One region of the Romboutsia sp. genome, then DNA from elsewhere that is predicted to be linked to it. Evidence: a T-box and tRNA genes for the amino acid it is inferred to sense, from the RefSeq annotation. Region 1 holds a T-box; the other holds one or more tRNA genes.
What was found. A T-box is a leader RNA that pairs with one kind of tRNA and senses whether it is charged. The one in region 1 lies ahead of thrS (threonine--tRNA ligase), so its partner is inferred to be a tRNA-Thr.
Positions count from the first base shown of each region.

Region 2: it has a tRNA-Thr gene. The T-box ahead of thrS (threonine--tRNA ligase) is inferred to sense a tRNA for this amino acid. The anticodon was not compared.

Region 1 is NZ_JBXKIW010000093.1:26,261-29,689, reverse strand. Features, by position in the region: gene ytxC (sporulation protein YtxC) at 1-523, shown strand, start outside; gene AC11VW_RS14850 (DUF445 domain-containing protein) at 668-1,270, shown strand; T-box leader at 1,325-1,553, shown strand; gene thrS (threonine--tRNA ligase) at 1,626-3,429, shown strand, end outside.
Region 2 is NZ_JBXKIW010000043.1:32,319-35,747, forward strand. Features, by position in the region: gene AC11VW_RS05240 (adenylosuccinate synthase) at 1-729, shown strand, start outside; tRNA gene AC11VW_RS05245 (tRNA-Lys) at 990-1,065, shown strand; tRNA gene AC11VW_RS05250 (tRNA-Glu) at 1,071-1,145, shown strand; tRNA gene AC11VW_RS05255 (tRNA-Val) at 1,152-1,227, shown strand; tRNA gene AC11VW_RS05260 (tRNA-Asp) at 1,241-1,317, shown strand; tRNA gene AC11VW_RS05265 (tRNA-Thr) at 1,334-1,408, shown strand; gene AC11VW_RS05270 (ATP-binding protein) at 1,488-2,480, opposite strand; gene AC11VW_RS05275 (DnaD domain protein) at 2,489-3,429, opposite strand, start outside.

The DNA of each region.
Region 1 (3,429 bases):
ACATTCTTTACAGCTATTTAAAGAAAAAGAATTATTAGTTAGAGAGAGTGTATATAAAAATGTATATAATTACATATTAAATAATGACTATATAAACTTAGAAGGTTTTTTGAAATTTAGAATGAAAGGCTTTATTAAGTACATATCCAATATAGGCGATATAGCTGTAGAAGAGTATATAATGAAAAGGGACCAAGATGAATTCATAAATGTTCTAAAGTATTTTATAGACATACAAGATGAAAAAATAGATTTATTGAGAGTTAATATAATGAAAGATAATTCATTTATATTGTATGATAAATATGGAAAAAAGATAAATAATATTGATGATGAAGAGATTATAAATATGGTAATACAGGAAAATTTAAATTATGAGGATTTCCTAATAAGTACATTGCTTACATTATGTCCTGGAAAAATAGAAATATTAGATGGATTAAACAATAATTCATCTAAAGGAATAACAGATACAATAAAGTCTATTTTTGGAGATAGAGTAACATCCATATATCAAAATTAAACAAAAATAAAGTTATATGATTAATATATTATTTTATATAATAAAAAATTACTTTTTAAAGTTTAATAAAAGCTTTATAATTATATAATGAATAGTTAAAAAACGAACTATACATATAATTATATTACACAAGGAGATTTTATTATGAATGATATATTAAAAATATTAATATCAGCGAGTATTGGTGGTATAATAGGCTACGTTACTAATGTTGTTGCTATTAAGCTAATATTTAGACCGATAGAACCTATTAAGATACCTATAATAAATAAAGAAATAATAGGATTAATACCAAAGAGAAAAGCTGAGATTGCTTTGAATATAGGTGAAGTAATTCAGGAAGAGTTTCTTTCATTAGATGAAATATTAGAAAACATAATCACAGAGGAAGATAAACAAAATGTAGTAGAATACATAAAGGTAAAAATTAAGGTTGTAGTAAATGAAAAAATGGCTTTTGCTCCTAGTGCAATAAAAAATCTTATACAAGGATACGTATCAGAGGTAATAGAAACAGAAATTAGACAAAGTATAGATGATTTAAGTGAAGACATAATAATTAAAGCAAATAAACGTATAAATATACAACAAATGGTAGAGAATAAGATTAATGAGTTAGATTTGTATGAACTAGAGCAAATAATACTTAGAATAGCAAAACAAGAATTAAAACATATAGAAATACTAGGGTTAGTACTAGGATTTATGATAGGTATAGTTCAAGGATTAATAATTATATTTATATAATATATTATGGTTGCGAGACATATAACTATCTGATATACTTATATTAAATTTAAAATAGTAGCTAAGAAGAGGACAAGTAAAGTAGAAACACTTTATCAGAGAGGATAGGCCACCGGCTGTAAGCTTATCTAAAGATGACTATTTGAAAACTACCTTGGAGCAGAATACTAGTAGCATACTTTAATATGTGAAACGATTCGGTTGACTACCTTACAGTCATCAAGAGGGTTGTATAAATATACGCCAACTTGGGTGGAACCGCGAATCAATACTCGTCCCAAATATATTATTTGGGTCGAGTTTTTTTATACAATTTTTTAATTATAAAATATAGATTATTTGAGGAGGAAAAACAATGATAAAAATTACTTTAAAAGATGGATCAGTAAAAGAGTTTGAAAGTGAAATTGCCGTGATAGAGATAGCTAAATCTATAAGTGAAGGCTTAGCTAGATCAGTCGTTGCAGCATCTGTAAATGGGGAAGTAGTAGGGCTAAACCACAAGGTATGTGAAGATTGTGAATTAAATTTATTTAAATTTGAAGATGTAGAAGGGAAAGATGTATTCAGACATACATCTGCACATATGCTAGCTCAAGCTATAAAGAGATTATATCCAGAGGCTAAGTTTGCAATAGGGCCAAGCATAGAGAATGGATTCTACTATGATATAGATTTAGAGCACAGATTGACAATGGAAGATTTAGAAAAAATAGAAAAAGAAATAAAGAAGATAGCTAAAGAAGATTTAGCAGTAGAAAGATATGAATTACCAAAAGAAGAAGCTTTAGCTTGGGCTAAAGAAAATGAAGAAATTTATAAAGTTGAACTTATAGAAGAATTACCAGAAGGAGAAATAATATCTTTCTATAAGCAAGGAGATTTCACTGATTTATGTAGAGGACCACATTTACCTTCAACTAAGAAGATTAAAGCAGTTAAGTTATTAAGTGTAGCAGGTGCTTACTGGCGTGGAGATGAGAAAAACAAAATGCTTCAAAGAATATATGGTATATCATTCGAAAAGAATAAAGATTTAGAAGAATACCTACATATATTAGAAGAAGCTAAAAAGAGAGACCATAGAAAATTAGGTAAAGAATTAGATTTATTCTTCATACCAGAAGAAGGCCCAGGATTCCCATTATTCTTACCAAAAGGTATGGAACTTAAGAATGAATTATTAAAGTTCTGGAGAGATATACACAGAGCAGATGGATATTCTGAGATAGAGACTCCAATAATATTAAACCAAAAATTATGGGAGACTTCAGGTCACTGGTATCACTATAAAGAAAATATGTACACAGTTAAAATAGATGAGCAAGATTTTGCTATAAAGCCAATGAACTGTCCAGGTTCAATGCTATACTATAAATCTAGCCCACATTCATACAGAGATTTCCCTATGAAAATTGCTGAGTTAGGTAGAGTTCATAGACATGAATTATCAGGAGCGTTACATGGATTAATGAGAGTTAGAGCATTCACTCAAGATGATGCACATATATTCATGTTACCAGAGCAGATAAAAGAGCAAATAAAAGGTGTTGTAAACCTAATAGATAGTATTTATAAGACTTTCGGATTCGAATATCACTTAGAATTATCTACAAGACCAGAAGATTCAATGGGTACAGATGAAGAGTGGGAAGTAGCAGAAAATGGATTAAGAGAAGCGTTAGAAGAATTAAACTTACCATATAAGTTAAATGAAGGCGATGGAGCATTCTACGGTCCTAAGATAGACTTCCACTTAAGAGATTGCATAGGAAGAACTTGGCAATGTGGAACTATACAATTAGATATGCAATTACCACAAAGATTTGATATAAGCTATGTAGGTCAAGATGGTGAAAAGCATAAACCAGTTATGATACACAGAGTTGCATTCGGAAGTATAGAAAGATTCATAGGAATATTAACAGAGCACTATGCTGGTAAATTCCCGGTTTGGTTAGCTCCAACTCAAGTTAGAATACTTCCTATATCAGATAAGTACAATGATTATGCTAATGAAGTTAAAAAAGCTTTATTTGCAAAAGGTATAAGAGTTGAAATAGATGATAGAGCAGAAAAGACTGGATTCAAGATAAGAGAAGCTCAACTTCAAAAAATACCATATATGGTAGTAGTAGGTGAAAAAGAAGCTTCTGAGA
Region 2 (3,429 bases), on a different contig from region 1:
AATGAGTACTTAGGATATGCAGATCAAATAAGACACTATGTTGCAGATACATCTGTTATAGTTTACGATGCTATAAAAGCAGGTAAAAAAGTTTTATTTGAAGGAGCTCAAGGTACATTATTAGATTTAGATTTAGGTACATATCCGTATGTTACATCATCTCATCCAATATCAGGCGGATTTGCTGTAGGAGCTGGAGTAGGACCTAACATGATAAAAGATGTTGTAGGTATAGTGAAAGCATATACTACAAGAGTTGGAGAAGGTCCATTCGTTACTGAATTAGACAATGAAATTGGTGAAAAAATAAGAATCCAAGGACATGAGTTTGGAACAGTAACAGGTAGATCAAGAAGATGTGGTTGGTTTGATGCTGTTATAGTTAAATATGCAGCTAGAGTAAACGGATTAACTAGTATATCTTTCATGTTATTAGATGTTTTAAGTGGATTTGATAAGATAAATATATGTACAGCTTACAAAATGGGAGACAAAATAATAACAGATTTCCCAGCTTCATTAGAAGACTTAGCAAAATGTGAGCCTGTATATGAAGAATTAGATGGATGGAATGAAGATATAACTTCAGTAGAAAAATTCGAAGACCTTCCAGAAAATGCTAAGAAATATGTAGATAGAATAGAAAAATTAATTGATGTAAGTATAGATATGGTTTCAGTTGGTCCAAACAGAACACAAACTATAATTAGAAAAAATATATTTGGATAATAATTAAGTGTAGTGAGAGAAATCTTGCTACATTTTTTTAAATAAAATAGTTTTTATAATTAAAATCATAAAAAAATAAAAGAAAATTAACTTATATATAATACCCAAATTTCAACGTTTTAAGTATGTTTTTGTAAAAAAATATAAAAATTGTAAAAAAAATATCAAAAAAGTGTTGACCAAAATACAATAACCTAATATAATAATATTTGTAAGCGAGCGAGAAATCGCGAAACAAGTCGAAAGACAAACATAAAGATGATCTATTAGCTCAGTCGGTAGAGCACCTGACTTTTAATCAGGGTGTCCCGCGTTCGAGTCGCGGATGGATCACCATTTATGGCCCATTGGTCAAGCGGTCAAGACACCGCCCTTTCACGGCGGTAACAGGGGTTCGATTCCCCTATGGGTCACCAATTCCCGGGACTATAGCTCAGCTGGGAGAGCACCTGCCTTACAAGCAGGGGGTCACAGGTTCGAGCCCTGTTAGTCCCACCATTTACGTATATGCGGCCTGGTAGTTCAGTTGGTTAGAATGCCAGCCTGTCACGCTGGAGGTCGAGGGTTCGAGCCCCTTCCAGGTCGCCAATTAAATGTTTAACATGCTAGTGTGGCTCAACGGTAGAGCAGCTGACTTGTAATCAGCAGGTTGTAGGTTCGATTCCTATCACTAGCTCCAATCAAACTCTTAGTGTAACTAAGAGTTTTTTTATGTTTAAATTTATAATAAAAAAAGTAGAAGATATTAATAATATCTTCTACTTTATTTTTTGAGCCCATCTCAAATCTTGGCCTATAAATTTTACCATTCTAAATCTATCAAAGATTCTTGAAAATATTCTTTGTGTATAAGTTTCACCTAACTGTGAAGGATTTAAGTTTGTAGAAATTATTGTTTTCTTTCCATTTAATAATCTAGTGTTTAATATATTGAATAATTCACTATTTGTAAATGAATTGGCTAACTCAGTACCTAAATCATCAATAATTAGTAAATCACAATCAAAGATATTATTATAATTATCTTTACTTATATGCTCGTCAGCATTTTTGAATTTATAGTCTTCTATGATTTCAAACATTTTAAATGCTGTTTGATAGATAACAATATGTCCTTTATCTAAAATTTCTTTAGCGATACAATTGGACATGAATGTTTTTCCTAAACCTGTATCACCATAAAATAAAAGATTTTCATTATTATCAATTTCAAAATTTTTAACAAAATCATCACATATATTAAAAGTTTCACTAATGTTTTCACTAGGAGAAATATTAGAACCTTCAACTCTCTCTGATGAAAATAAAGAACCATCAAAATTAGAAAAATTTTGAGTATTGAGCATTCTAGATAAGTTAGACATTTTATATGCTTCATTTACTATTTCTTGCTTAAGACAATTACATTTTTGTCCACTTTTTAAAAATCCTTTATCTTTACATGAATTACAATTATACTTAATCTCTAGATAACCATCTGGTACATTATACTTATTTAATAAATAATCTTTTTTTTCTTTGAGTTTATCTATTTTATTTTTTGCATCAATTAAAATAGAATCTTTATCCTTAGGATTTAGAAGAACTAGTTTTGTAAGACTCAATCCTAATTTAGATATTTCATCATCTATATCTTTAATTTCAGGAATCTTAGAATAAACTTTTTTTTGCCTGTCTTCTAATTGCAACTCTGCAAAATCTCTTCTTTTATCATATGATCTTAGTATCTCTCTTAATGTTACTTCCTTCATTTAATCACCTACTTAAATTTATCTCTTTGACTTTCTTGAAGAATTTTTTCAAGTTCATCAGGACTATATTTGTTAAATGTTTGGTTTATATTATGGAATCTAGTTTTAACAGTTGGAATAGATGATTTATTATTACTAGTAGAATTTGATTTTTTATCTTCAGTTTTCTTTTTCTTATATTCTTCTTCAAATAATTTTAACTCATCTAAGTTTTTAACATTTTTATCATTCCACTTTCTAATAACACCATTTATAAATGTAATAGAAGGATTTGATACATTTTTTGCTTTAGAACATGCTTCAAGTATCAATTCTATATCCATATTATACTCATCTAACCAAGTATCTATAGTGCGTTTTTCAGGATTAGATGGTTGTCTATAAAAACCTAATTCATTAAATATAGTTTTATATAGATTATATCGTTCACTTCTTAGAGCAAAGCTATCCTTAACATCTTGAATACTGTGAAGATTAGAATCATACCAATTTCTAATTACACCTTCAACGTATTTAACTGGCTTAGATGAACCCGTTGAATCTTTTATATATTGATAAGCATAAATCATTAAATCATAAGTTACATTGTATTTTTCCATTATACTCATTATAGCAGTGCTTTCGCTTGGCTCCAAATATCTACCTACTATTTTACTTATAGAGGAGAACATTCTGCTCATACTTGGATTTTCAGCAGTAGAAGCAATTCTATCTGAATTAGATTTTATTGAAGATGTATTAATTAATATATTTTCAGTACATAATTTTTCTAAATCTAAAAATTCTATTGAATAATCAAAATCATTAGACCCTTCATTTTTATGCATTTTAATCAATCCTTTACCTTCCCAAAATTTCCACGCAGATATTACATCAGAAAGAGGAATATTTAAATCTCTAGCAATTGAATTATTATCATATTTAAGGTTATTATTTCGGTCACAAACTA